DNA from 4 places in the Rhizobium sp. RHZ01 genome. Region 4 is predicted to be linked to each of the others. Evidence: predicted binding sites of a transcription regulator. Region 4 holds the regulator's gene; each other region holds the start of a gene.

Region 1 (2,201 bases), on a different contig from region 4:
CCGGGCGCGTGGTCCATCAGCGAGACAAGACGGACATAGGGATCGTTCTCGAAATCGGCGAAGTGCTGCAGCACATTGTCGGCGGAGACCTCGCAGCGCAGGTGAAGCAGGTGCTCTGCACGCAGGCGGCCCTCCTGCTCGGCCTTCTGGATCGCATCGGCCATTTCGCGCATCTCGCCATGTTCGAAGCCGCCGTCCTCGTCGGCGCCCATGCGCAGGCAGTCGAAAACCGTGGTGATGCCTGAGGTGACGATCTGTGCGTCGTGCGCCTGGATTGCCGCCGTCTTGTGCCAACGCAGGCCGGGGCGCGGCGAATAGTGACCTTCCAGATGGTCGGTGTGCAGTTCGACGAGACCCGGGATCAGATAATCGCCTTCGAAATCCTCACCGACGCGGGAACTGCCCGTCGAGATATCGGCGATCTTGCCATCGCGGACGAGGACCGATCCTTCAACGATCTCATTCTCGAGAACGATGCGGGCATTTGAGAAGACTGTTTCTTTGGTCATCGAATATGGTCTTTCAATTTTTAGCGCCGGCGAGCGGCCACCAGGAATGGGCTTTGAACGGCGCGCCCCGCGCCTCCTCGACGAAAACGGCAAGGCCGCAAATGGGGAGCGGGCGGCCGATAAAGGCGGCGAAACGCTCCGCCAGAATGGCCTTCATCACGCCTGCACGCTCCTGCGGCACCTGGCCGGTCAGCGTCATGTGGAACCCGAAATCATCCATCACATAGGGATAGCCCCAGCGCAACAGATTGGCCCTCTGGCTTTCGCTCAGTTTCTCCGGGTTGCGGCGCGCTATATCCGCATCCGACAACGCGGCGCGAAACGGTTCGAAGGATTTTACCACCGTGGCGGCGAAATCCTGAAGCGGCGGATGCAGAAAAGCGGGCACCAGCGCAAAGAATTTACCCAACTGCCCAAGCACCAGCTCGGGAATGTCGAAGGCGGACGTGCGGGCGGCGAAATCCTCGACCACCTGGATCAGGTCCTTTTCGGTGACGGAGGCGGCCAGATGGAACGGTGCCTTGATCGTCGCGTGGAAAGCGTAGCGGCGAGGATCGGCTGTCAGTTCGAACTGCTCGGCGGCTGGCAGGTCCGGACAATCGGGAGCCGGATAAATTTCACCGGTGAAGGCATCGCGGCCGAGCCAGAGCGCGGCCGTGCCGTTCAAGGGGTCATCCTTCGGCGGTGTGAAATAGAGTGCGTAGCGCAAGGCTCGTATCCTGGGAATCGCTCGGAGTGCGGTCGCAGTCTTCAGTGATTTGACCACGACCGCAAGCTGGCTTCCGGCTAAAAGATTTCCGTGACAGAATGATGATGGTCCTGAACGATCCCGCGCTTTTTTCAGTGGGCCTTGGTCCCCATCAGACGGTGACGCAGGGCGTTCGACGCCATGTCGAACAGGAACACGACGATCAGGATCAGCAGCACCATGTAGGCGACGTTTTCCCAGTTCGCGTTGGTGCGCATCGCTTCCCACAGCTTGAGACCGATGCCGCCAGCGCCAACCGCGCCGATGATCGTTGCGCCGCGGACGTTCGATTCCCACTGGTAGAGCGTCTGGCTGACGAAGACCGGGACGATCTGCGGGATGATGCCATAGCGATGGGTGAGCACGGTGGAGGCACCGGTCGACTTGATGCCTTCGCGCGGCTTGTTGTCGACGTTTTCCAGACCCTCGGAATAGAGCTTGCCGAGCGTGCCCGTTTCCGTGAGGAAAATCGCGCCGGAGCCGGCCAAGGGACCGGGACCGAAGGCGCGGGTCAGAAAGAGCGCCCAGATCAACATGTCGACCGAGCGCAGGAAATCAAAGAACCGCTTCAGGACCTGGTTCAGGACCTTGTTCGGGGTGATATTGCGCGCAGCCAGAAAGGCCAGCGGGAAAGCAAGCAACGCGCCGAGCAGCGTTCCCAAAAAGGCCATCACGATGGTCTGGAACAGCTTGGTCCAGACGTCGCCGTGCTGCCAGGCGCTGTTGTGCCAGATATTATCGAAGGCAAGCGACAGGTTGGACTGGCCGGGCTTCAGGTCCGGACCCGAAACGATCAGGCTGATAACCTCGGTCGCCGGCTTGTCGAAGAACGGCGACTGCGTGTCGAAGACGAAATTCGCCCAACCGAGGAAGCGCTTGCGGACTTTCACGCGATCGACCGAGATGCTGACATCGCCGGCAAATCCGAGATCGGCAAGGACGTT
Region 2 (2,201 bases), on a different contig from region 4:
ATCGGCGTCATCTCGTGGAAGGCACGGCTTGCGCGGGCAGCAAGCGTGGCGATCGATTTTTCCTTGTAGCGATCATCATCACGGAGGTCGGTCGAGGGCGACCAGTTGTTCAGCACCTCGTGATCGTCCCATTGGTAGAAGACAGGGCAGACCGCATTGAACGCCTTCACGTGCTCGTCGAGCAGATTATAGGTCCACTGGCCGCGAAACTGGTCGAGCGTCTGCGCGATGTCGCGCTTTGCCTCGGTGACGACGCGGTTTTTCCAAACGCCGCCATCTCGCAGCCTGACCTCGTCCGTGATCGGATTGTCGGCGTAAATAGTGTCGCCCGAATGGATCATGAAATCCGGGCGATGGTAGGCGATCGTCGAATAGGTGCGCATCCCCTCCTCGTCGATGCCCCAGCCCTGGCCGGCCGTATCCCCAGACCACGCGAAGCGGATGCTGCGCTTGCCCGCCGGCGCCGTGCGAAACTGTCCATGGATGGGTTCCGACAGGTCGTTGAGGTCCTGCAGGTTGGCCGCACGAAAGCGATAGAAGATCTCTTGATCATCAGGGAGATTCTGGAGCAGCAGCTTTCCCGCAAGATTGGTGCCCGGTGTCACGTCTATGGGCGCGACGCGCACCGCGTTGGCGAACCGGTCGCTCGTCGAATACTCGACATGCAGTCGTGCCGGCCGGTTCACCTGCGCCCAGACCATACCCGAATTCGCATCGACATCGCCGGATTGCACGCCTGCTGTAAAGACCGGGCGACTTGACGAGCCGCGCGCATAGTAGGGCATCGCCAGCCCCGCCAGTGCAAATCCGCCAACGGCGCCCATGGATGAGAGGAAGCGTCGGCGGGTTGTTTCAGTCAATGTCATGCCAAGGTCTATCCGGCTAACGGGAGGGCCGAACCTATGGCGGCTGTCATGTCATGCGTTTGAAGGCGGCATGACGGTTTTTCGAAACTTCAGCGACAGTTTTGCTACGAGGCGTCGCCGGTGAGGCGCTATTCCGCCACCAAACCACTGCGGCGAAGCAGCGTCAGCAGCAGAAGCGGCAAGAGCGTCGTGATGAGGATAGCGATGAAGGCCATCGCCATGCCGAGCCCGATCGATCCCTGTTCGAACTGGCGCCAGATGAAGGTGGCGATCGTCTGCATGCCGACAGGCGCCACGACAACCGAGGCCACCAGTTCGCGCGAGGCGAGCGCAAAGACCAATAGCATCGCCGAAGCAAGGCTCGGGAAGACGAGCGGCAGGAGGATGCGGCGAAAGGCGGTTACCCCGCTTGCGCCGAAGACCCGGGCCGCCGCTTCCAGGCTATCCCCGATCTGCTGGAAGGCCGCGGTCGTATAGCGCACCGGCTGCGGCAGCAGTATGCAGCAATAGGCGAGCAGCAGGATGAATGCCGTGTTGTAGGGGGTCGCCGGCAGCCATGGCATGTTCCAGGCAAGGATCAGCCCGACGGCAACGACGATGCCCGGCAGCGCATTCGGCAGGATCGTCATCGTGTCGATCGCCACGCGTCCGCGGATCTTCGTCTTGACGACCGTATAGGCGGCCAGCACGCCGATGAGCCCGGTAATCAAGGCCGTGCCGATGCCAAGCGAGAAGCTGTTGGCGAGCGCCCCCAGAGCGCCGGCAATGTTGTTGAAGACCGACAGGAAGTTTTCGGCGCTGATGTTGTCGAGCGCCAGACCACCGGAAATCGTCCGCGACAGCGCCGTGAGCAGGATCGATAGCAGTGGCACGCCCGTTGCCAGGAAGGCAACCACGGCAAAGGCGATCATCACGGGAACCTTCATCGCCCCAAGCGGTCGCTTGTCCTTGGCAGCAGGTTTGCCGCCCACCGTTTGATAGGAGCGTCGGGCGAGGATCCATCGCTGCAGCAGGAATGTCAGCAGAGACATGACGACGAGCAGGATCGACAGGATCGCCGCTCCCGGCAGATCGATCGGCCAATCCGAGATCCGCAGGTCGATACCGGTGACCAGCACCTGGAAGCCGGCACGACGACCAAGGGCAGCGGGCATACCGTATTCCTCGATCGCCGCGGCAAAGACCAGCATCAGGCTGGCAACGAGCCCGGGCGCCGACAGCGGCAGCGTGATCCGAAAGAAGGCGCGCGCCGGCGACGCGCCAAAGACGCGGCCGACATCCGCATAACGCGCACCAACAGCCTCAACCGTGCGCGACACGGCGAAATAGACCACC
Region 3 (2,201 bases), on a different contig from region 4:
GAGCGAAACCTTCTCGAAGCCGAACTCGGTCTTCAGGTGGTCAGCCAGGCAAGCGTAGTTGCGCAGGCGGTCGGCTTCGTTTTCGCCGCCGAGGATGCCGACGCGGAATTCCTTGAGGTCTGCGGCATGCGAGACGCCGGCAAGCGCAAACAGCGCCGTCGCGGCAAAGAGTGCTTTCTTCAACATGGTACTCTCCTGATTGACCGGTGTCCCCGGCGATCTCTGGTTAGAAGAAGGTGCCCATAACGCGGGCTTACGATCGAGGCCGCCCCTCTCAGAGACCGGCCAGCGCCAGCGGTTGCGAGCCGGCGGATTGATTGGCGGCAACGGCCGCGGGAATGTTGATCGAGGTCGAGGTCATCGTCTCGTCGATGCTGGCGCCATCCTTGTCGGTGCCGTAGATCTGCTTGACGGCATCGGCGGTCAATTCGGAAGGCCTGCCATCGAACACGACGCGGCCAGCGGCCATCCCGACGATGCGTTCGCAATAGTTGCGGGCCGTATCGAGCGTATGAAGGTTGGTGATGACGGTGATGCCTTCGCGCTCGTTGATATCGCGCAGCGCGTCCATGACGATCTTCGCATTGAGCGGGTCGAGCGAGGCGATCGGCTCGTCGGCGAGCACCATCTTCGGGTTCTGCATCAGGGCGCGGGCAATCGCCACGCGCTGCTGCTGGCCGCCCGACAGAGTGCCGGCCATCTGCAAAGCCGTCTGCTCGATGCCGAGACGCTCAAGGGCAGCGATGGCGTGGATGCGCTCTTCGCGGCTAAAAAGACCGAGCAGGCTCATCGTGGTCGAACGATGGTTGAGACGACCGAGCATGACGTTGGTCAGAACGTCGAGACGCGGAACGAGATTGAACTGCTGGAAGATCATCGCGCAATCGCGCTGCCAGTTGCGCAGCGCCTGGCCACGGAGACTGGAAACCTCGACGCCGGCGAAATGGATCGAGCCCGACGTCGGCTCCTGCAGGCGGTTGATCATGCGCAGAAGCGTGGACTTACCGGCGCCGGAACGGCCGATAATGCCGACCATCTGGCCCTGAGGAATGTCGAGCGTCACGGAATCAACAGCTGTCTTCCTTCCGAAACGGCGGGTGACATTCTTCAGTTCGAACATCATGCTCTTCCTCATAGTCCAGATGCGATATGAGGGAGTGCATTAGTCCCGGTTCATGAAGCTCCAATGTCAGTTTTATGTAAGGACTGTCATAATCGAGTTTTGGGGGATAACGAAGCCCGGCCGGTTTGCCTGAAGATAAGAGCCTGCCAGTCGGCGTCTCGCCTCGCGATTTCAACCCCCGGCCTGTCGCCATTGACGGTTGACCGGACCGCCAGTCGATGGCAGGCAATCCGGGACCCGACGATAGTGGAGTAAAGCGATGGACCAGACACTCTTCAAAAGCCTGTGCAAAGACGGGAAGTTCAAAGAGGCCCTCGCTCTCGCCATCCGCGGACACGAGGACGAGAAGTTCACGCCCAGCCGCTTTTCCATGGACAAGAAGACCGGACTGCCGATCTTCTACCGCGGCAACAAGCGCGTCGAACCTGACGAGACCGGTGAATGGCAGCTGGCGAAGAACCCATGGGCGTGAGGGCCGAAGCCAAGAGTTGATTGCGGCAACGGCGACGGCGGCGCGTGCAGCCACCTGGCCTCAAGGCGTTTCGGACAGCTGCGAGCGATATCCGTGCCGGCGGCGCCTATCGGAAACCTGCACTTCCGCGCGCGGGCCGACTTGGGTCAACTTTCATCGGATACCCTTGCCACGCCGTGACAGGCGGCCGCGCTCGGCGAGTTCATCCGCGCGCTCGTTGCCGGCAAGGCCCGAATGGCCCTTGCACCAGGCGATCGTCAGCAGGCGATTGCGCGAGAGTTGAGCGTCTATCGCCTTCCAAAAATCCGGATTTGCGATGGTGCGGCTTCGGACCTTCGCGTTGGCGCTTATCTTCTTCCAGCCGTTGTTCTTCCAGATGTGGCGCCAGTGATTGCAGCCTTTGACGGCGTAAACGGAGTCGGACCAGACGACGGCTGTTTCCCCCGCTGCATTGCTGTTGATCCACGCCACCGCTTCGAGCAGCGCGATCAGTTCGGTCGCATTGCTGGCGGTGTCCCTGACACAGCCAAAACCGGAGGCGACTTCGGCATCGTCGCGAAAGACCACAAATGCCCAGCCGCCCTCCCCTGAATCGGGTTCGTAACA
Region 4 (2,201 bases):
CAACGGCCAAGGTCGAGGAGCTCATCCACGAGCTCCGCGAGAACTACACGATTGTCATCGTGACGCACTCGATGCAGCAGGCCGCCCGTGTTTCGCAGCGCACAGCCATGTTCCACCTTGGCAACCTCGTCGAGGAGAATGACACCGACAAGATGTTCACCAACCCGGACGATCCGCGCACCCAGGACTACATCATGGGCCGCTTCGGTTGATCGGCCGTCTCGGTAGCACTTACGATATTCAAGGATGAGCCCTATGGCATCGACACATATCTTTTCTGCCTACGACGATGATTTGAAGTTCCTGTCCCGCCGTATCTCGGAAATGGGCGGCTTGGCCGAGCAGATGGTCTCGGATGCCGTACGCGCGCTCGTAAACGGCGATACGGCTCTTGCCCAGAAGGTCATCTCGGACGATGTGATCCTCGACCACGCGGAGCGCGAGATCGGCGACAAGGCGATCGTCACGATCGCCCGCCGCCAGCCGATGGCGGCCGATCTTCGCGAGATCATGGGCTCCATCCGCATCGCGGCAGACCTGGAGCGCGTCGGCGACCTGGGCAAGAACACTGCCAAGCGCGTCATTGCCGTACAGAGCGCCGGCGTGCCGCGCAAGCTCGCCCGCGGCCTCGAGCACCTGTCCGAGCTCGCCCTCGTCCAACTCAAGGAAGTCCTCGACGTCTACACGAGCCGTGCTGCCGACAAAGCAAAATCGGTCCGTGAGCGCGACGAGGAAATCGACGCGATGTACACCTCGCTGTTCCGTGAAATGCTCACCTACATGATGGAAGATCCGCGCAACATCACCAGCTGCACGCATCTTCTGTTCTGCGCCAAGAACATCGAGCGCATCGGCGACCACGCCACCAACATTGCCGAAACGATCTACTACATGGCCACCGGTGCCCAGCCGGAAGGCGAACGTCCGAAGGACGATACCGCCAACACCGTCGGCGCAGTCACTGAATAGTCATTCCGCGACCGCGCCCCCAGGAGACCGAAACGAATGATCCCTAAAGTAGCTGTCGTTGAAGACGAAGAAGCGCTGAGCGTGCTTCTCCGCTATAACCTTGAGGCCGAAGGCTTTGAGGTCGATACCATCCTGCGCGGCGACGAGGCCGAGATCCGGCTTCAGGAACGCACGCCGGACCTTCTCATCCTCGATTGGATGTTGCCGGGCGTGTCTGGCATCGAGCTCTGCCGCCGCCTGCGCATGCGGCCGGAAACCGAGCGCCTGCCGATCATCATGCTGACCGCCCGTGGCGAGGAAAGCGAACGGGTTCGCGGCCTCTCGACCGGTGCTGACGATTACGTCGTCAAGCCGTTCTCGACGCCGGAGCTTGTCGCTCGCGTCAAGGCGATGCTGCGTCGTGCCAAGCCCGAGGTGCTCTCGACGCTGCTGAAGTGCGGCGATATCGAGCTGGATCGCGAGACGCACCGCGTTCACCGCAAGAGCCGCGAAGTCCGCCTCGGCCCGACCGAATTCCGCCTTCTCGAGTTCTTGATGGCATCGCCCGGCCGCGTCTTCTCGCGCTCGCAGTTGCTCGACGGCGTCTGGGGTCACGACATCTATGTCGACGAGCGTACTGTTGACGTCCATGTCGGCCGCCTGCGCAAGGCTTTGAACTTTTCCAACATGCAGGACGTCATCCGCACCGTGCGCGGTGCCGGCTATTCGATGGAAGCCTGATCCTTTCAGGCGAGAGCCTGAGAGGTCTTTCCCTTACAACGAAAAACGGGCCCGCGAGGGCCCGTTTTCTTTATTCCTTATCCGGCTTCCGGGTCAGGCGACCCGGTTAGCGGCCTTGCGGCGCTCGTTGACCGGCTGGTAGGCCATGCGCTGATGATACGTGCAATACGGGGAAGAGTCCGGGGACTCGCAACCGCAGAAGTGGAAGTCGTCATTGAGCGGATCGCCGACCGGCCACTTGCAGGTGCGCTCGGTGAGCTCGGTGAGGCCAAGGCGGCGAGAAATCGGAACGATTACATTTGCGGCCGGACGGAAGCGGACTTCCTCCACCGTATCGATTTCGATCTCTTCCTTGAGCATCGTCGCGCCCTGTTGGCGGGTAACGGTGCGTGTGGTGATCCGCGAGGCGTAGTTCGTGGCGCGGGGCGCCGAAGTCGTGCGCTTGGGGGTTCTGACGGTGGTCGTCGAACCGCCGGCCTTGGCACGGCCGGGCAGACTCAAACGATGGACTT

Evidence for each region. The regulator PhoB, encoded in region 4, activates phosphate uptake and scavenging genes when phosphate is short. The targets are predictions, from matches to a motif close to TGTCATNNANCTGTCAT.
Region 1: IB248_RS07615 (DUF1045 domain-containing protein) is a predicted target of PhoB. The motif match lies at 1,309-1,325, and genes of this name have one in related genera.
Region 2: IB248_RS27005 (alkaline phosphatase D family protein) is a predicted target of PhoB. The motif match lies at 926-942, and genes of this name have one in related genera.
Region 3: phnC (phosphonate ABC transporter ATP-binding protein) is a predicted target of PhoB. The motif match lies at 1,176-1,192, and genes of this name have one in related genera.

Annotation. Positions count from the first base shown of each region.
Region 1 is NZ_JACUZZ010000005.1:22,537-24,737, forward strand. Features, by position in the region: gene IB248_RS07610 (alpha-D-ribose 1-methylphosphonate 5-triphosphate diphosphatase) at 1-509, opposite strand, end outside; gene IB248_RS07615 (DUF1045 domain-containing protein) at 523-1,218, opposite strand; gene phnE (phosphonate ABC transporter, permease protein PhnE) at 1,350-2,201, opposite strand, start outside.
Region 2 is NZ_JACUZZ010000034.1:61,889-64,089, reverse strand. Features, by position in the region: gene IB248_RS27005 (alkaline phosphatase D family protein) at 1-866, opposite strand, end outside; gene IB248_RS27000 (iron ABC transporter permease) at 995-2,201, opposite strand, start outside.
Region 3 is NZ_JACUZZ010000005.1:26,997-29,197, forward strand. Features, by position in the region: gene phnD (phosphonate ABC transporter substrate-binding protein) at 1-186, opposite strand, end outside; gene phnC (phosphonate ABC transporter ATP-binding protein) at 275-1,120, opposite strand; gene IB248_RS07640 (hypothetical protein) at 1,383-1,595, shown strand; gene IB248_RS07645 (ribonuclease H) at 1,749-2,201, opposite strand, start outside.
Region 4 is NZ_JACUZZ010000002.1:263,585-265,785, forward strand. Features, by position in the region: gene pstB (phosphate ABC transporter ATP-binding protein PstB) at 1-212, shown strand, start outside; gene phoU (phosphate signaling complex protein PhoU) at 256-969, shown strand; gene phoB (phosphate regulon transcriptional regulator PhoB) at 1,006-1,689, shown strand; gene IB248_RS04085 (GcrA family cell cycle regulator) at 1,783-2,201, opposite strand, start outside.